2 regions of the Streptomyces anthophorae genome follow, and region 1 is predicted to be linked to the other one. Evidence: predicted binding sites of a transcription regulator. Region 1 holds the regulator's gene; the other holds the start of a gene.
What was found. Region 1 encodes HrcA, which represses chaperone genes, less so after heat shock. Its sites were predicted from a motif close to TTNGCACTCNGNNNNNCNGAGTGCNAA; they were not measured.
Positions count from the first base shown of each region.

Region 2: the regulator HrcA is predicted to act here: its motif matches at 7,775-7,801, upstream of groES (co-chaperone GroES).

Region 1 covers NZ_JBLWQQ010000001.1:5,990,236-6,000,090, reverse strand. The annotation lists gene ACNYS0_RS27190 (S41 family peptidase) at 1-236, opposite strand, end outside; gene ACNYS0_RS27185 (hypothetical protein) at 305-871, opposite strand; gene ACNYS0_RS27180 (16S rRNA (uracil(1498)-N(3))-methyltransferase) at 950-1,696, opposite strand; gene ACNYS0_RS27175 (nitronate monooxygenase) at 1,696-2,769, opposite strand; gene dnaJ (molecular chaperone DnaJ) at 3,005-4,144, opposite strand; gene hrcA (heat-inducible transcriptional repressor HrcA) at 4,145-5,161, opposite strand; gene ACNYS0_RS27160 (MBL fold metallo-hydrolase) at 5,306-6,046, shown strand; gene ACNYS0_RS27155 (DUF3097 domain-containing protein) at 6,081-6,902, shown strand; gene hemW (radical SAM family heme chaperone HemW) at 7,014-8,246, opposite strand; gene ACNYS0_RS27145 (SpoIIE family protein phosphatase) at 8,283-9,855, opposite strand, start outside.
Region 2 covers NZ_JBLWQQ010000001.1:3,839,868-3,849,722, reverse strand. The annotation lists gene ACNYS0_RS17140 (alpha/beta fold hydrolase) at 1-53, shown strand, start outside; gene tsaE (tRNA (adenosine(37)-N6)-threonylcarbamoyltransferase complex ATPase subunit type 1 TsaE) at 16-552, shown strand; gene ACNYS0_RS17130 (hypothetical protein) at 694-885, shown strand; gene ACNYS0_RS17125 (hypothetical protein) at 934-1,488, opposite strand; gene tsaB (tRNA (adenosine(37)-N6)-threonylcarbamoyltransferase complex dimerization subunit type 1 TsaB) at 1,605-2,261, shown strand; gene rimI (ribosomal protein S18-alanine N-acetyltransferase) at 2,342-2,821, shown strand; gene tsaD (tRNA (adenosine(37)-N6)-threonylcarbamoyltransferase complex transferase subunit TsaD) at 2,814-3,914, shown strand; gene ACNYS0_RS17105 (hypothetical protein) at 3,911-4,159, shown strand; gene ACNYS0_RS17100 (class I SAM-dependent methyltransferase) at 4,156-4,749, opposite strand; gene ACNYS0_RS17095 (class I SAM-dependent methyltransferase) at 4,839-6,026, opposite strand; gene ACNYS0_RS17090 (polysaccharide deacetylase family protein) at 6,117-7,097, shown strand; gene ACNYS0_RS17085 (polysaccharide deacetylase family protein) at 7,094-7,732, shown strand; gene groES (co-chaperone GroES) at 7,946-8,254, shown strand; gene groL (chaperonin GroEL) at 8,376-9,855, shown strand, end outside.

The DNA of each region.
Region 1 (9,855 bases):
GCCGGCCCGCCGGCCACCGGGGCGATGTGCACCTCCGGGGCCCCGTCGCGGCGCGAGGTCCAGGCGACCGTCCCGCCGTCCGGGGAGAGCCGGGGGTGTGCGACGGGCATGTTGTCGGCGCTGACCCGCCAGACGCGGCCGCCGTCGAGGGGCGCGGCCCACACGTCGTCCTCGGCGGTGAAGACCACCAACTCGCCTTGCAGGTGCGGGAACCGGAGGTATGCAGGAGTCGTCACCCGGCCCAGCCTAAATTTGGCCGCGTGCCACGTCAGCCCGTCCGATCACTTGTGGTGGAAAGTCGGCGTCACTTGCCGTGGAACGTGGGCGGCGGCCCCGTCACCGTGACGGTCTCGGTGACCGTGCTGGTGGAGCCCGGTTGGGGCTCCTGCGGCTCGGGTTCCTGTGGCTTCGGGTCCTGCGAGGGCGCCGGCTGCTGCGATTCCTGCGGGGGCGAAGTGCTGTCGTTCGCTGCGCAGTTGCCGAGCACCGCGTAGCTGAACCACACCTTGCCGTCGATGCGCGCGATGGTCTTCCCCCGCACGCACTTTCCGGAGACGACCCCGTACACCCACCCCTGCACGGTGATGTCCTTGCCGTCCTCGGTCTTCCCCCGGCAGTCGACCTTCACCTCGCCCGCCGTGGCACTGCCGGACGGCGAGCCGCCGGCCGTCGAGCTGCTGCTGTACGAGCCGGTGCAGCTGAGCCAGTCGACCTTGGCGTGCTGCCGGTTGAGCTCGGCGGTGGCCAGCTGGTCGGTGGTGATCGCGACCGTCGACACGTTGAGGTCGCCCTCGATCGGCTGGCACGCGACGCCCGTGGCGACGACGGCAGCGACGAGGACGAGCCCGCCGAACCCCCTCGATCCCCGCATGCACGGCAGAATGCCAGCGGACGTACAGCCTCGGTAGTGCGGTTGCGGCCACTATCGGGACAATGTGCGGGCGGGTGTCTAACCCCACCGTCCCGTACGCCCCAGCAGCAACGCCACTGCCGCCGTTCCGGCCGTCGAGGTGCGCAGGACGCTCCGCCCGAGCCGCATCGGAAGCGCCCCGGCCTCCTCGAACACCGCCAGCTCCTCGGGCGACACACCGCCTTCGGGGCCGACGACGAGCACGATCTCGCCGCTGTCCGGAAGTCCGGCCGAAGCCAGCGCCCCGCTCGGGGCGTCCCGGTCCTCGTGCAGCACCGCCGCGAAGTCCGCCCCGGCGAGCAGCGCGGCGACCTCCTTCGTCGTCGCGGCCTCCTCGACGACCGGAAAGCGCACCCGCCGCGACTGCTTCCCGGCCTCGCGCGCGGTGTTCCGCCACTTTCCGAGCGCCTTGAGCCCGCGGTCGCCGCGCCACTGCGTGATGCACCGGGACGCGGCCCACGGCACGATCGCGTCGACGCCCGTCTCGGTCATGGTCTCCACGGCGAGCTCGCCCCGGTCGCCCTTCGGCAGGGCCTGTACGACGGTGATCCGCGGCCGCTCCTCGGCCTCGACGTGCACGGGACCCGCCTCGACCGCGAGCCGGTCCTTGCCCTCGCTGCCGGTGACGACGGCCTCGCACCACGAGCCGAGCCCGTCGGTGAGGGTCACGGTCTCGCCGGCCCGCAGCCGCTTCACGGAGACGGCGTGCCGCCCCTCGGGCCCGTCGAGCACATACGGGCGGTCGCCGGGGACGTCCCCCTCGACGACGAACACGGGAGCGGTCATCAGGCGGCACCCCGCTGCGTCAACGCGGCCCTCGCGGCGTCGAGTTCGGCGGCCAGGACCTCCACGAGGTGCCCGGCCGGGAGCTCCCGGGCGAGCCGGTGTCCCTGGCCCGCCCACAGCGCCATGCCCTGCGGGTCACCGGCCTTGGCCGCGGCCTTGCGCAGCGGCGACGTCATGTGGTGGACCTGCGGGTACGCGGCGGGGGCGTACGGGCCGTGCTCGCGCATGAACCGGTTGACGAGGCCGCGCGCGGGGCGGCCGGAGAAGGCCCGCGTCAGTTCGGTCCGGTTGAACAGCGGGTTGGTCATGGCCTGCTTGTGCGGCTCCGGCGCGCCGGACTCCGGGGTGACCAGGAACGCGGTGCCGAGCTGCGCGAGATCGGCGCCGGCCGCGAGCACCGCGGCGATCTGCGCGCCGCGCATGATGCCGCCCGCGGCGATGATCGGCAGCTGCACGGTCTCGCGCACCTGCGCGATCAGCGACAGGAGGCCGATCCCGCTGCCGTCGGCCTCGGGGTTGTCCCGATGCGTGCCCTGATGGCCGCCGGCCTCGATCCCCTGTACGCACACCAGGTCGGCGGCGGCCTCCTGCGCGGCCTGCGCCTCCTCCACCGTCGTGACGGTGACGCCGACCTTCGTGCCGACGCGTTGCAGCGCCTGGACGTCCGCGCGGCGGGGGCAGCCGAAGGTGAAGGTGACCAGCGGGACGGGGTCGTCGACGAGGATCGCGAGCTTGGCGTCGTAGCCGTCGTCGCCGCAGCTGTCGGTCTCGCCGAGCGGGGTGCGGTACCAGGTGGCCTCGCCCGCGAGCTGGTTGCGGTAGACCTCGACGGTGGCCGGGTCCGCGTGTTCGGTCTGCGGCATGAAGAGGTTCACGCCGAAGGGGCGTCCGGTGAGCGCCCGCACCTGTTTGATCTCCTGGTACATCCCGTCGGCCGTTTTGTATCCGGCGGCGAGGAAACCGAGCCCTCCGGCCTCGGCCACGGCGGCGACCAGGGCGGGGTGCGAAGCGCCGCCCGCCATGGGGGCCTGCACGATCGGGAGGGGGCAGAGATCGGTCAGTGCGGAGGACATGCCCGCATCGTGCCACGTCCCCTCCGGGGGGCCGAATCGACCCGGCTCCCGCCCGCACACGTCACGGGGCTCCGCCCCGGACCCCGCTGCTCAATCGCCGCAGGGGCTGAAAATCAGGGCCCGGACATACCTATCGCCGGCGGGGCTTGATTTATCAAGCCCCGCCGGCGATTGAGGCGCGGGGTCCGGGGCGGAGCCCCGGGGCCGTAACGCCGGTGCGGCGTAAACGGGTGGCTCAACGGCCGTTGAACGCGTCCTTCAGACGGGAGAACAGACCCTGCTGACCCGGCTGGAACTGCCCCGTGGGCCGCTCCTCGCCGCGCAGCTTCGCGAGCTCCCGCAGCACCCGCTCCTGCTCCGGGTCCAGCTTCTGCGGCGTCATGACCTCGACGTGCACGATGAGGTCGCCACGGCCGCCGCCCCGCAGATGCGTGACACCGCGCCCGTGCAGCGGAACCGACTGGCCGGACTGGGTGCCGGGCCGGATGTCGATCTCCTCCGTGCCGTCGAGCGTCTCCAGCGGCACCTTCGTGCCGAGGGCCGCCGCCGTCATCGGGATGGTGACCGTGCAGTGCAGATCGTCGCCGCGCCGCTGGAAGGTCGGGTGCGGCAGCTCGTGGATCTCCACGTACAGGTCACCGGCGGGACCGCCGCCGGGGCCGACCTCGCCCTCGCCCGCGAGCTGGATCCGCGTGCCGTTGTCCACACCGGCCGGGATCTTCACCGTGAGCGTGCGACGGGACCGGATCCGGCCGTCGCCCGCGCACTCGGGGCACGGCGTCGGGACGACCGTGCCGAAGCCCTGACACTGCGGGCACGGCCGCGAGGTCATGACCTGGCCGAGGAAGGACCGCGTCACCTGCGAGACCTCACCGCGCCCGCGACACATGTCGCAGGTCTGCGCCGAGGTGCCGGGCGCCGCGCCCTCACCGCTACAGGTCGTACAGACCACAGCCGTGTCGACCTGAATGTCCTTGGTGGTGCCGAAGGCCGCCTCGTCCAGCTCGACCTCGAGCCGGATCATGGCGTCCTGGCCACGGCGCGTGCGGGACCGGGGTCCCCGCTGCGACGCCGTGCCGAAGAAGGCATCCATGATGTCCGAGAAGTTCCCGAACCCGCCGGCGCCGAAGCCACCGGCCCCGCCGCCTCCGCCGGCCTGCGACAGGGGGTCGCCCCCGAGGTCGTAGACCTGCTTCTTCTGCGGGTCGGAGAGCACCTCGTAGGCGGCGTTGATCTCCTTGAAGCGCTCCTGAGTCTTCGGGTCCGGATTCACGTCCGGGTGAAGCTCACGCGCCAGCCTTCGGAAGGCCTTCTTGATTTCGTCCTGGGAAGCGTCGCGGCGCACGCCGAGTACGGCGTAGTAGTCCGTGGCCACTTACGACTCCGCCAGGATCTGTCCGACGTAACGTGCCACTGCGCGTACTGCTCCCATCGTTCCCGGGTAATCCATGCGGGTCGGGCCGACCACGCCGAGCTTGGCCACTGCCTCGCCGCCCGAACCGTAGCCGACCGACACGACGGATGTGGAGTTGAGTCCCTCATGGGCGTTCTCATGACCGATCCGTACGGCCATGCCCGAATCTCCCAGCTCGCCAAGGAGCTTGAGGAGCACGACCTGCTCCTCAAGGGCCTCCAGAACGGGCCGGATGGTGAGGGGAAAATCATGTCCGAAGCGCGTGAGATTGGCGGTACCGCCGATCATCAGCCGCTCCTCGGTCTCCTCGACGAGTGTCTCCAGAAGAGTGGAGAGCACCGTGGAGACCGTGCCCCGGTCCTCCTGCTCGAAGGCCTCCGGCAGGTCCTGCACCAGCTGCGGCACGTCGGCGAACCTGCGGCCCGCGACGCGGCTGTTCAGCCGGGCCCGCAGATCCGCGAGGGAGGACTCGCCGAACGGCGCCGGGCAGTCGATCATCCGCTGCTCCACGCGCCCGGTGTCCGTGATCAGTACGAGCATCAGACGGGCGGGCGCGAGCGAGAGCAGCTCGACATGGCGCACGGTGGACCGGGTCAGGGACGGGTACTGGACGATCGCCACCTGCCGCGTGAGCTGCGCGAGCAGCCGCACGGTGCGGCCGACGACGTCGTCGAGATCGACGGCGCCGTCCAGGAAGTTCTGGATGGCGCGCCGCTCGGGCGCGGCCATCGGCTTCACGGCGGTGAGCTTGTCGACGAACAGGCGGTAGCCCTTGTCGGTGGGGATGCGCCCGGCGCTGGTGTGCGGCTGGGCGATGAATCCCTCGTCCTCCAGGGCTGCCATGTCGTTGCGCACGGTCGCCGGCGAGACCCCGAGCTTGTGCCGCTCGGTGAGCGCCTTGGAGCCGACGGGCTCCTCGGTGCCGACGTAGTCCTGGACGATGGCGCGCAGTACTTCGAGCCTGCGTTCGTTGAGCATCGGCGCACACCTCCAGAGAACAGCCGCTGCGTTCGTTCCTTGCGATCTTCCTGCTTTGGCACTCCCTGTGGGCGAGTGCCAATCTTCCCCGGCTCAGTGTACGGCCGGTGGGTACGGGCCCGGCAAGGGAGCTAGCGTCGAGGTATGGAGTTCGCGCAACGTATCGATTGGGCCTCGTCGGGCTGGGAGAGGCTCGCGCCGAACGTGGGGCGGGTGCGGTTGCCCGGCTGGGACTGCACGACCGGCCTCGTGGTCGGTGAAGACGCGGCACTCTTGATCGACACCGGATCCTCACTCCGTGAAGGCGCCCGGCTGCGCGCGGACACCCGGGCGCTCCTCGGTCCGCACCGAAGGGTGACGCATGTCGCGCTGACCCACCCCCATTTCGACCATGTGCTCGGCACGGCCGCGTTCGCGGGGGTCGAGGCGTACGGGGCGGTGGGCATCGACGCCCTCTTCGAGCACGGCGCCGAGGGGCTGCGCGCCGACGCCGTGCGCCACGGGGTGCCCCCGGAGGAGGCGGCCGAGGCGGTCGACATCCTCGTCACTCCGCCGCACCGGGTGTGCGGGGAGCGGACGCTCGACCTGGGCGGCGGCCTGACGGTACTGCTGGCGAACATCGGCCCTGCGCACAGCGGCCACGATCTGGCGGTGCTGGTCCCGGGCGCGCCGGAGATCGTCTTCTGCGGCGACCTGGTGGAGGAGTCGGGCGAACCGCAGGCGGGCCGGGACGCGGCGCCGGGGCACTGGCCCGCGGCGCTCGACCGGCTGCTCGACCTCGGCGGCGAGGACGCGGTGTACGTGCCGGGGCACGGTTCGGTGGTGAATGCGGAGTTCGTCCGCGCGCAACGCGCCACATTGGCGACGCGTTTCGGCGTGTCGTAGCCGGGGACCTGGGACTTCTCTTATCGTCCCTCGAATGCGCCAGTACTCTGCCGATCTCACTCCCCCGTGGAAGCGGAACAAGCCGACCCCCGAGGTGCCGGCCGAACCCGACCTCGTCGTCGAGGAGGTCACCACGGGCTTCTGCGGCGCGGTGATCCGGGTCGAGAAGACGGCGCAGGGGCCGACGGTCACGCTTGAGGACCGCTTCGGCAAGCTCCGGGTGTTCCCGATGGAGCCGCGCGGTTTCATGATCGACGGCAAGGTCGTCACCCTCGTACGTCCCTCGGCGCAGGCCCCGACGCGGCCGGCCCGCAGCGCGTCGGGATCGGTGGCGGTGCCCGGCGCCCGCGCCCGGGTGGCCCGCGCGGGCCGCATCTACGTCGAGGGCAAGCACGATGCCGAGCTCATCGAGCGGGTCTGGGGCCACGACCTGCGCATCGAGGGCGTGGCGGTGGAGTTCCTTGAGGGCGTCGACGACCTCCCGGCGGTCGTCTCCGAGTTCGCGCCGGGGCCGGACGCGCGGCTCGGGGTTCTCGTGGACCACCTGGTGCGGGGCTCGAAGGAGTGGCGCATCGCCCAGTCGGTGACGAGTGAGCACGCGCTGGTCGTGGGCCACCCCTACATCGACATCTGGGAGGCGGTGAAGCCGGCCTCGGTGGGCATCGAGGCGTGGCCGCGTGTGCCGCGCGGGCAGGACTGGAAGACGGGGGTGTGCCGGGCGCTCGGATGGCGGGTGGCGAACACGGGGGAGGCGTGGCAGCACATCCTGTCGCGGGTGCACTCCTACAAGGACCTGGAACCGGAACTCCTCGGCCGAGTCGAGGAACTGATCGACTTCGTGACGGCCCCGGCGTAACTCGCCCCGCACCGTGGTTGCGCTCTCGGGGCTCCGCCCCGGACCCCGCGCCTCAATCGCCGGCGGGGCTTGAATTGCCCACCCGCTCCCTCCCGGGGCGGCGGTCCGAAGTCAGTCGACCAGGTCGCGGACCACGCCATCCGCCAGCAGGCGGCCACGCAACGTCAGGACCGCGCGGCCCGCGGCGAACGGTTCCGCCTCGAGGAGCCCGTCCCGCAGCGCGCCCCGCGCCGCCGCAAGGCCGTCCGCCCGCAGCAGCTCCAACGGGCACCCGTCCCGAAGCCGCAGCTCAAGGAGGATCCGCTCGACCCGGCGGTCCTCCTCCGCCAGTACCTCACGCCCGGCCCCGGGCGACCGCCCACCCGCGAGCGCCGCCGCGTACGCGCCGGGGTGCTTCACGTTCCACCACCGCACCCCGCCCACATGGGAGTGCGCCCCGGGCCCGGCCCCCCACCAGTCGGCCCCGCGCCAGTACAGCTCGTTGTGGAGGCAGCGCCCGGCCTCGGACGTCGCCCAGTTCGACACCTCGTACCAGTCGAACCCGGCCGCGCCGAGCACCTCGTCGGCGATCAGATAGCGGTCCGCGTGCACGTCGTCGTCGGTCATCGGCACCTCGCCGCGCCGGATCCGCCGCGCGAGCTGCGTGCCCTCCTCGACGATCAGCGCGTACGCCGACACGTGGTCGGGCCCCGCCCCGAGCGCCGCGTCGAGCGTGGCCCGCCAGTCGTCGTCCGTCTCTCCGGGGGTGCCGTAGATGAGGTCGAGGTTGACGTGGTCGAACCCCGCCGCCCGGGCCTCCGCGACACAGGCCTCGGGCCGCCCCGGCGTATGCGTCCGGTCGAGGACCTTCAGCACGTGCTGCCGGGCGCTCTGCATCCCGAACGAAATCCGGTTGAAGCCGCCCTCCCGCAGCGTCTCCAGGTAGGCCGGGTCCACCGACTCCGGATTCGCCTCGGTCGTGATCTCCGCGTCGTCCGCGAGCCCGAACTCGTCACGGATCGACCCCAGCATCCGCACGAGATCCGCGGCCGGAAGGAGCGTCGGCGTACCGCCGCCGACGAACACGGTGCGGACCGGGCGCGGGTTGTCCCCCAGGACCTTGCGCGCGAGGCGCACCTCGTCGACCAGCGTCTCCGCGTAGTTGTCACGGGACGCGAGCACGCCGCCCGTGCCGCGCAGCTCGGTGGCCGTGTACGTGTTGAAGTCGCAGTAGCCGCAGCGCGTGGCGCAGTACGGGACGTGGAGGTAGAAGCCGAGGGGCCGGGAGCCGGACCCGGCGAGGGCGGACGCGGGCAGCGAACCGTCGTCGGGCACGGGCTCACCATCGGGAAGTGCGGAAGGCATGAACCCATTGTCCCGCCTCGCCGGGCAAACCCCGCCTCACTGCGCCTGGAGCACCAGCAGCGCCAGGTCGTCGTCCGGCGGACTGTCCCCGAAAGCGTGCACGAGCCGCCGGATCCGCTCCGCGAGCAGCTGCGCCGTCAGCCCCGCGCACCCGGCGAGCGCCTGCGCCAGACCGTCGCCGTCGTCGAACTGGACGGCACCGCGGCGCCGCTCCGTCACCCCGTCGGTGACACCGAGGAGCGTGTCCCCGGTGCGCATCACGAACGTTTCGCTCGTGTAGTCCGGGTCGTCCACGACACCGAGCAGCACCTGCGGCGCGGCCGCGGCGACGACCTCTCCGCCCGGCCGCATCAGCAGCGGCAGCGGATGCCCGGCGGAGGCGAGGGTGCAGAGCACGCCGTCCTCGGTGGGGGTCAGCTCGCCGTAGAGGAGCGAGAGGAAGCGGGAGGTGGAGCCCTCCGGCGGGACGCCCCGGCCGTCGGCGGCGGCGAGGGCGCGGGCGGCGGCGTCGGAGGCCTCGGTCGCGTCGTCGAGCAGCAGCCTGTTCAGCCGGTCGAGGACCTGCGCGACCTGGTACTCCTCGCGCGCCAGGAGCCGCAGCCAGGGGCGTACGAGGCCGATGACGACGGCGGCCTCGGGGCCCTTGCCCTGGACGTCGCCGAGTGCGAAGCACCAGCGTCCGTCGCCGGCCGGGAACACGTCGTAGAAGTCGCCGCCGGGGCCGCCCGCCTCCTTCGGCTCGTACACGAGGGCCGTCTTGACGCCGGGGATCTCGGCCATGGACGTGGGCAGCAGTCCGCTCTGAAGGATGCGGCTGATGGTGGCCTGCCGGGTGAACCTGCGGGCCGCGCTGACGGCGAGGGCGACGCGCCTGCTGAAGTCCTCGACGAGCCCGGTGATCTCGTCGGGGAAGCGGTGCAGCCCCGACCGGCCGATCAGCAGGATGCCGAGGGCGCGGCCGCCCGCGGAGAGCCGGTAGGCGAGCGCGGAGCCCGAGCCCTCCGCCCCCGCGCCGCCCCGCGCGTCGAAGGGCCAGGGCACGGGGACGGCGCCGGAGAGCCGGTCGGGCAGCCGCGGGGGCTCCTTCTCCAGGAGTCCGCGCAGCTCCTCGGTCCGCTGTTCGTGGGTGTGCCAGACGCGGGCGAGCCGGGGCAGCTGCATCGGGCCCGCGCCCAGCACGTCGTGCTCGACGACGCCCGGCAGGCCGCGCCCCTCCTCCTCGTAGAACCAGATGGCGCACCAGTCGGCGAGCCGCGGCACGAGGAGCTGGCCGACGAGGGCGGCCACCATGTCCTCGTCGAGCTGTCCCGCGAGCAGGTCGGAGGCCTCGGCGAGGAAGGAGAGCGCGCCGCGGTTGATCCAGTCCTGGTCCTGGGGGGCGCGCCGGGACGCGGGCGCCAGGATCTCCGCGGCGCGCAAGCCCCTTTGCAGGTTGCGCACGCGGGCCGGGGTGTCGGGAATCTCCGCGGCGGCCGTCGGGGCGTCGGCGGGGATGCGGGCCCAGACGGTCTTGGTTCCGTGCCCGTAGGTGATGCCCCACAACTCGGCCAGGGAGGCGACGAGTTGGAGCCCGCGGCCGTACTCGGGGGTCTCGGGCGAGCGGAAGCCC
Region 2 (9,855 bases), 2.2 Mb from region 1:
CTACCGTGGGGATTTATGGAGACACCGGCAACACCGCACAGCCCGGCGGCTGAGCCCGCCACCCCCCTCAGCACGGTCAGCGTCACCGTCAACTCCCCGGACGAGATGCGGGAGTTGGGGCTCGCCCTGGCCAAACAGCTGCGCCCCGGCGACCTCGTCATGCTCACCGGCGAGCTGGGCGCGGGCAAGACGACGCTGACCCGCGGGCTCGGCGCGGGCATGGGCGTGCGCGGCGCGGTGACCTCGCCGACCTTCGTGATCGCCCGCGTGCACCCGCCGCTCGGCGAGGGTCCGGCCCTGGTGCACGTCGACGCGTACCGGCTCGGCGGCGGGCTCGACGAGATGGAGGACCTCGACCTCGACGTTTCCCTGCCGGACTCGGTGGTCGTCGTGGAGTGGGGCGACGGCAAGGTCGAGGAGCTGTCCGACGACCGTCTGCACGTGATCATCGACCGGGCTACGGGCGACACCACGGACGAGGTGCGGGTCGTGACGCTCCACGGCATCGGCGAACGGTGGACCGAGGCGGACCTGGGGTCGCTCGCGGGCTGACCCCCGTACCCGTGTCCCGGACACATCCCGACAGGGCGTCGGCAAATTCTTGCGCGGCGTGGCTTCGGCGTGTTCACATGGAGGCCGGTGCTGGTTAGGTCTACCTAACCACGTCCCCTCGACCGCCCGCCGGGAGGCATCATGTCGACTTCGGAACGTGAAGGTGCGCGCGCAGTGTCGATGCGGGATCTTTTGGCGTCGTGTGCGGCTGCGCGAGCCGTTTCCACGCCGCCGAATCCGCCGCGGCGGGGCGATGCGTCGTTGCGGCGCGACGGCGTTGCGGACTCGGGGCGCTGCCCCGGACCCCGCGCCTCAATCGCCGGCGGGGCTTGAAATACCGGTGCTTGCTCGCCGGAGGGCTTGAAGGAGCGGCACCAGCCGTTACTTGACGACGACGACCTTTGCGCCGATCGTCGCGAACTGCCACATGGCGTCGGCGTCCTTGCGGGACTCGCGGATGCCGCCGGTCTGCTTGCCCGGGTCGGGGGCGGCCGTCGAACCGTTCACGGCCGCGCTGAAGCCGATCGCCACGCCGTTCGTGGTGGCGAAGCGGACCACGTGCTCGATCGGCACGCCGTCCGTACCGGTGACGGAGCCGGAGCGCGAGGTCACCGTGTAGGAGCCGGGCGCCGGGTCCACCGTGCCGGGCGTCACCCGGAACGTCGACTGCGTCTTGTTGCCCGCGCCGACCAGCCACACCCGGTCCCCGCCCAGCGCGTAGACGACACGCTCGCCCTTGCCCGAGCCCGCGGGCAGCGCCTTCGGGTCCGCCTTCTTCTTGGGCGTCTTCGACACCGAGGCGGAGGGCGAGGAGCCCCCCTTCTTCTCGGCGAGGTCGGAGGGCGCGCTCGCCGACGCCTGGTAGGCGAGGAAGCCGACCACGACGAGTGATCCCGCCGTGAGCGCGGTCACGAATCCGGTGCTGCTCCGTGCCACCAGGTGCCTGCCTCTCAAGTACGAACCTCAGGGTGACGGTAGCAGTCGAGGCCCCGCGGCCCGGCCTTGCGGGAAGTACGGCCGTGTCCGCCTTCAGGTGGTCGTAGGCTGTTCGCGTGCTGTTGCTCGCTCTGGATACCGCCACCCCCGCCGTCACCGTCGCCCTGCACGACGGGACCTCCGTCGTAGCCGAGTCGAGCCAGGTGGACGCCCGCAGACACGGGGAGCTGCTGCTTCCCGCCGTCGACCGGGTGCTCACCGAGGCCGGACTGCGGCTCGACGCCGTCACCGGAATCGTCGTGGGCGTGGGCCCAGGACCGTACACGGGGCTGCGTGTCGGCCTGATGACCGCCGACACGTTCGGCCTCGCGCTCGGCGTCCCGGTGCACGGCGTCTGCACGCTGGACGGGCTCGCGTACGAGGCCGCGGACGTCGAGGGCCCCTTCGTCGTCGCCACCGACGCGCGGCGCAAGGAGGTGTACTGGGCGCGCTACGACGACGCGCGGACCCGCGTCACCGAGGCCGCCGTCGACCGGCCCGCCGACATCGCCTCCGTCGTGGCGGGCCTGCCCGCCGTCGGCGCCGGCGCGCGGCTCTACCCGGACACCTTCCCGGACGCACGCGGGCCCGAGAACGTGTCGGCCGCGGCGCTCGCCGCCCTCGCCGCCGAGAAGCTGGCCGCGGGCGAGGAGCTCCTCGAACCGCGCCCCCTCTACCTGCGCCGCCCCGACGCGCAGGTCCCCAAGAACTACAAGGTGGTCACCCCCAAGTGACAGCCCACCCGTCACCCGACCACCGCCCCTCGACGACACCGCAGCGCGGCGGCACCTCCCACTCGGTGTCGCTGCGCGAGATGCGCTGGTGGGACATCGACCCCGTGCTCGCCCTGGAGAAGGAGCTCTTCCCGGACGACGCCTGGTCGCGCGGCATGTTCTGGTCCGAACTCGCGCACGCCCGCGGCGTCGGTTCCACGCGGCGCTATGTGGTCGCGTACGAGGGTGAGCGGCTCGTCGGGTACGGGGGCGTCGCGGCCTCCGGGGACCTCGCCGACATCCAGACCATCGCCGCCGCCCGCGACCACTGGGGCACCGGGCTCGGCGCCCGGCTGCTCACCGAACTGCTGCGGCACGCCACGGCCTTCGAGGTCGACCAGGTGATGCTTGAGGTGCGCGTCGACAACACGCGGGCGCAGAAGCTGTACGAGCGCTTCGGCTTCGAGCCGATCGGCTTCCGGCGCGGCTACTACCAGCCGGGCAACGTCGATGCGCTCGTCATGCGCTTTACCACCACCACCGTGAACGACACTGTGAACGAAGAGAAGAACCATGGCTGACGAACCGCTCGTCCTCGGCATCGAGACCTCCTGCGACGAGACCGGCGTCGGCATCGTCCGCGGCACGACCCTGCTCGCCGACGCCGTCGCCTCCAGCGTCGACGAGCACGCCCGCTTCGGCGGCGTCGTCCCGGAGGTCGCCTCCCGCGCGCACCTGGAGGCGATGGTCCCCACGATCCAGCGCGCCCTGAAGGACGCGGGCGTCACGGCGAAGGACCTCGACGGCATCTCCGTCACGGCCGGGCCGGGCCTCGCGGGCGCCCTGCTGGTCGGCGTCTCGGCCGCCAAGGCGTACGCGTACGCGCTCGACAAGCCGCTCTACGGTGTCAACCACCTCGCCTCGCACATCTGCGTGGACCAGCTGGAGCACGGCACGCTGCCGGAGCCGACGATGGCGCTGCTGGTGTCGGGCGGCCACTCCTCGCTCCTCCTGTCGACGGACATCACCTCGGACGTACGTCCCCTTGGCGCGACCATCGACGACGCGGCGGGCGAGGCCTTCGACAAGATCGCGCGGGTGCTGAACCTCGGCTTCCCCGGCGGCCCGGTCATCGACCGGTACGCGAAGGAGGGCGACCCGAACGCGATCGCCTTCCCGCGCGGACTGACCGGCCCGCGCGACCCGGCGTACGACTTCTCCTTCTCCGGCCTGAAGACCGCCGTGGCCCGCTGGATCGAGGCCAAGCGGGCGGCGGGGGAGGACGTGCCGGTGCGCGACGTGTCGGCGTCCTTCCAGGAGGCCGTCGTGGACGTGCTGACGCGCAAGGCCGTGAAGGCCTGCAAGGACCAGGGCGTCGACCACCTCATGATCGGCGGTGGCGTCGCGGCCAACTCGCGCCTGCGCGCCCTCGCCGAGGAGCGCTGCGAGCGGGCCGGGATCCGGCTGCGGGTGCCGCGTCCCAAGCTGTGCACGGACAACGGGGCGATGGTCGCCGCGCTCGGCGCGGAAATGGTGGCGCGCAACCGGACGCCGTCCTCCTGGGATCTCCCGGCCGACTCCTCGCTCCCGGTGACGGAACCGCACGTCCCGGGGCACGGGGAACACCATCACGACCACGTGCACGAGGTCAGCAAGGAGAACCTGTACTCATGACGGTCGCGCTGATGTGGGAGGCCCGCGCCGTCGAGGGGCGCGGCGAGGAACTCCTTGCCTGGGCGAAGGCGCAGGTCCTGGAACGGGAGCCGGAGCGCCGCGAGACGTTCCGCGCGCCGCGGGACCGGGTCCTCGTGATCACGTGGTGGGACGCGGAGTACGACGCGGACGTCCCCGAACTGCCGGAACCTGACGGTGATCTGGTGACCCGCACGGTCCACCGCTGGCGCTTCGAGACGGCCTAGTCCTTCTTCTCGTACGTCAACAGGTAGCGCCAGAAAAGCAGTTGGCGCACCTTGCTGCCGGGCAGCAGGCGTGCGGCCTCCCGGCGGATCTCCGGGAGCCGCATCTCAGGCTGCCGCACCGGCGGCTTCGGCGGGGGCGTGCGGATGCCGCGGGCGCGCTCGCCCGCGTACACGGCGAGGCGCGCCACCGCGTTCGTCGGGGACGCGACCACGTCCCACGGGGTCGCGCCGTCGTAGCAGCCGAGTACGAGCAGTCTGCCGCCGGGCTCGAGGGCCTCGCGGAAGCGGGTCAGCGTCTCGAACGGCATGTGGTGCAGGCTCGCGAGGCAGCTGATCGCGGCGTAGTGGCCGGGCGGGAGGCCGGTGCGCGCGGCGTCGGCGACCCGGTAGCGCGGCCCACCGCCGGCCGCCTCCGCCACGGCCAGCGTCGCCGGATCCGGGTCGACCGCGTCGACCCGGTACCCGCGCGCCACGAGCCGCCTCGCGAACCGCCCGGTGCCGCATCCGACATCGAGCGCGTCCCGCCCACCGCCGCCGGGCAACTGCCGCAGCAGCAGCGGATGGTAGTGGTCGTTGTGATCGAACGGCACGTGGAGCCTCCGGCGGTCGGGAACAGTGGCCGGGTCATTCAAGCCCCTGCGGCGATCGAGCAGCGGGGTCCGGGCGGAGCCCCGTGGCGTCAGCGCACGGGGCCGCCGACGAGCATCGTGGGCGCACCCGCGACCCGGGTCAGAAACACCGTCGCCGCCCGCTTCCCGAAGGGCTTCGGCATGGCCTTGCGCCGCAACTCCTCCGGCTCGACCGCCGACCCCCGCTTCTTCACCGTCAGCACGCCGACCTCCCGCTCCCGCAGCAGCGCCTTCAACTTCTTCACGTTGAACGGAAGTTGGTCCGTGATCTCGTACGCGGTGGCATACGGCGTGGGGTGCGGCTCGTCGGCCGTGACGTACGCGATCGTCTCGTCGACGAGCCCGCCGCCGACCTCCTCGGCCACCTCCGCGACCAGGTGCGCCCGGATGACCGCGCCATCGGGCTCGTACAAGTACCGCCCGACGGACCGCACTTCGGGATCGGGAAGCCCCTTGCCCACCAGCGCCCGCGGCCCCGGCAGCAGCGTCGCCCGCATCCGCCCGGGCGCGGTCCCGAACCAGAGCACCGCCTCCTTCACATCGCCCCCGTCCGAGATCCACTCGGCGTCGGCCTCCGCGGGGATCGCCTCGTGCGGGATGCCGGGGGCGATCTTCAGCGCGGCACGCGGCGCCTTGAGCGCGGCGGCGACGGCCCAGGAGAGGGGCGGCGAGTAGGCCTCCGGGTCGAAGATGCGGCCCCGGCCGCCGCGCCGCGCGGGGTCCACGAACACCGCGTCGTACGCGGCCGTGTCCACCTCGGCGACATCCGCCTCGCGCACCTCGATCAGCTCCGCGAGCCCGAGCGCCTCCGCGTTCGCCCGCGCCACCGCGCACGTCTGCGGGTCCCGGTCGACCGCGAGGACCCGGATCCCCGCACGGGCGAGCGCGATCGCGTCGCCGCCGATGCCGCAGCACAGGTCGGCGACGGAGCGCACGCCGAGCCGCTCGAACGCGTCGGCCCGGTACGCCGCCACGCTCGTCCGCGTCGCCTGCTCCACCCCGTTCGGCGTGAAGTACATCCGGGCCGCGTCCTCGGCCCCGAACTTCGCCACCGCCCGCTGCCGCAGCCGCGCCTGGGCGAGCGCGGCGGAGACCAGCTCGGCCGGGTGCTCGCGGCGCAGTTTCGTGGCGAGGGCCAGCTCCCGGGCCGGATCGTGATCACGGAGTTCGTCGAGCAGGACCTGGCCCTCGGGGGACAGGAGGGCGGAGAGGCCGGCGGGCGAAGGGGAGGAGCTCACCGGCCCATTGTGGGCCAGGCGGGCGACGGTGCGCGCCAGGCGGCGGTGTCGGCCCCGGAACGGGCCGGTGAGCTGCCAGGATCCGGCGCCATGCAACTAGTACGACAAAACGAAGAAAGCGTCCGAAAGTTGACCAGGAAGAGACGCGGAAGCCCCGGCCGGGCCCTCGGCGTCCGCCTCCTCGGCGCGCTGCTCGCCGCGTCCGCCCTCGCCACGGGATGCGCGGCAGGCGGCACGGCCGAGCGGGACGCCCCGGTGGAACCGGCCCCCGGCCAGCAGGCGCACAAGGGCCTCCAGGACGCCCCCGCCCGCGCCCTCGACGCGTACGCGACGAAGCTGCGCGCCCAGCGGGCCGCGCTCGTCGCGGCGAGCAAGCGCTGGGGCCTCGCCGACGTGCCGCTGACCGCGCCGCCCCCGCCCGCGAAGAAGCCGGTCATCGAGGCGCGCCAGGGCTTCGAGGTCGACGGCCAGAAGCGGCTCGGCCTGCCGCCCGTGTTCACGACGGTCCCGACCAAGGACAAGGTCGTCTTCCTCACCATCGACGACGGGGCCGAGAAGGACCCGCGGTTCCTGAAGATGATGAGCGAACTGCGGATCCCGTACACGGCCTTCCTCACCGACGCCGAGGTCAGACCGCGGTACGGCTACTTCAAGCAGATGCAGGCCCGCGGCGTCACCCTCAACAACCACACGCTCCACCACCCGTACCTGCCCGGCCTGTCGTACGCGCGGCAGAAGCGCGAGATCTGCGGGATGCAGGACGTCATCGAGGAGAAGTACGGCAAACGGCCCACGCTCTTCCGCCCGCCGTTCGGCGACTACAACCAGGACACCCTGCGCGCCGCCAAGGCCTGCGGCATCGCGTACGCCCCGATCTGGAACGCCGAGGCGTTCGTGGACCGCATGGACTACCGCGAGTGGGACCGCAGCATCCATCCGGGCGACATCCTGCTCACGCACTTCCGGGGCCGCAAGGACTGGAAGGGCACGATGCCCGACATGATCCGCAACCTCATGAAGTACCTCACCGACAGGGGCTATGCGGTGGCGCGCCTGGAGGACTACCTGTGACACCGCGCGGGCCGTGGGCGCGGCTGTCCGGCTGCGCCCTGGCCGCCGTGCTGCTCGTCGGGTGCGCGCGGGAGGCCGCCCCGCCGCCGCGAGTGGCGCCGGGCCCCGGGGCGGCGGTCCCGCCGGTCGTCTCCCGCGTCCCCACCCGCGACAAGGTGGTCTTCCTCGTGTACGAGGACGGGGCCGGGCGGGACCCCCGCTTCGTCGACCTGGTCCGCGACCGCCGCCTCCCGGTCTCGCTGTTCCTCGCGGGAGCGGGCGCGGACGGTGGCCGCCTCGGCGAACTGAGCGCCCTGGGCGCCCGGGTGCAGAACCGCACCCTCACCCGGCCCCTGCTGCCGGGCCTCGGGTACGTGGGGCAGCACGCCGAGATCTGCGGGCAGCGCGACCGCGTGCGGGCCCGCTTCGGGGCGGCACCGCGCCTGCTCCACCCGCCCCGGGGCGCGTACGACGGGAACACGCTCCAGGCGGCGGCCGAGTGCGGCGTCGACGCGATCGTCCTGTGGCGCGGGCCGGACGGCGGCCGGCTGCGGCCCGGCGACATCCTCGGGGCCCGCGCGGGGACGACCCCGCGTCTGCTGCGCCGCATCGAGGCGGAGGGGTACGAGGTGGCGGCCCTGGAGGACTATCTGTGAGGACCGTCCGTGAGCCGGACCGGAGCGAAGATCTGCCGTCGATTAGCAGTCCGCTTGACCGAGTGCTAATCGCGGTCATAGTCTCGGCCCTGGCACTCACCAGTGGAGAGTGCCAACAGCGACGGGCAGGTCCGGCACCCGCGACGACGGATCCACCTGGTCGCCACCCCAGACTGTTAACCCCGTGAGATCTCCGAAGGGGGAGACCGGATCGTGACGACCTCCAGCTCCAAGGTTGCCATCAAGCCGCTCGAGGACCGCATTGTGGTCCAGCCGCTCGACGCCGAGCAGACCACGGCCTCTGGCCTGGTCATTCCGGACACCGCGAAGGAGAAGCCCCAGGAGGGCGCCGTCCTCGCCGTGGGTCCCGGCCGCTTCGAGAACGGCGAGCGCCTTCCGCTCGACGTCAAGGTCGGCGACGTCGTGCTGTACAGCAAGTACGGCGGCACCGAGGTGAAGTACAACGGCGACGAGTACCTCGTCCTCTCGGCTCGCGACGTGCTCGCGATCGTCGAGAAGTAATTCACCCGAGCTTTCCCAGCTTCACTGAAGCAGAATGCTTTGAACCGCGCCCCTGGCCCCCGCTGATATTGCCGGGTGCGAGGGGCGCGGTTCGCTTTTTCGAGAGGACTGACTCAGCTCCATGGCGAAGATCCTGAAGTTCGACGAGGACGCCCGTCGCGCCCTCGAGCGCGGCGTCAACAAGCTTGCCGACACGGTCAAGGTGACGATCGGCCCCAAGGGCCGCAACGTCGTCATCGACAAGAAGTTCGGCGCCCCCACCATCACCAACGACGGCGTCACGATCGCCCGTGAGGTCGAGGTCGAGGACCCGTACGAGAACCTCGGCGCGCAGCTGGTGAAGGAGGTGGCGACCAAGACCAACGACATCGCGGGTGACGGTACGACCACCGCCACCGTGCTCGCCCAGGCCCTCGTCAAGGAAGGCCTGCGCAACGTCGCCGCGGGTGCCTCCCCGGCCGCCCTGAAGAAGGGCATCGACGCCGCGGTCAAGGCCGTGTCCGAGGACCTCCTCGCGACCGCCCGCCCGATCGACGAGAAGTCCGACATCGCCGCCGTCGCCGGTCTGTCCGCCCAGGACAACCAGGTCGGCGAGCTCATCGCCGAGGCGATGGACAAGGTCGGCAAGGACGGTGTCATCACCGTCGAGGAGTCCAACACCTTCGGTCTGGAGCTCGACTTCACCGAGGGCATGGCCTTCGACAAGGGCTACCTGTCCCCGTACTTCGTCACCGACCAGGAGCGTATGGAGGCCGTCCTCGACGACCCGTACATCCTGATCCACCAGGGCAAGATCGGCTCGATCCAGGACATGCTCCCGCTCCTGGAGAAGGTCATCCAGAACGGTGGCTCCAAGCCGCTCCTGATCATCGCCGAGGACGTCGAGGGCGAGGCCCTGTCGACCCTGGTCGTGAACAAGATCCGCGGCACGTTCAACGCCGTCGCGGTCAAGGCCCCCGGCTTCGGTGACCGCCGCAAGGCGATGCTCCAGGACATGGCCACCCTCACCGGTGCCACCGTCATCGCCGAGGAGGTCGGCCTCAAGCTCGACCAGGCCGGTCTCGAGGTGCTCGGCACCGCGCGCCGCGTGACCATCACCAAGGACGACACCACCATCGTCGACGGTGGCGGCAAGTCCGAGGACGTCCAGGGCCGCGTCGCGCAGATCAAGGCCGAGATCGAGAACACGGACTCCGACTGGGACCGCGAGAAGCTCCAGGAGCGCCTCGCGAAGCTGGCCGGCGGCGTCTGCGTGATCCGCGTCGGTGCCGCGACCGAGGTCGAGCTCAAGGAGAAGAAGCACCGTCTGGAGGACGCCATCTCCGCGACCCGCGCCGCGGTCGAGGAGGGCATCGTCTCCGGTGGTGGCTCCGCTCTGGTGCACGCCTCCAAGGTCCTCGACGGTTCGCTCGGCAAGGAGGGCGACGAGGCCACCGGTGTCGCCGTCGTCCGCCGCGCGGTCGTCGAGCCGCTCCGCTGGATCGGCGAGAACGCCGGCCAGGAGGGCTACGTGATCGTCTCCAAGGTCAAGGAGCTCGACAAGGGCAACGGCTACAACGCCGCGACCGGCGAGTACGTCGACCTGGTCAAGGCCGGCGTCA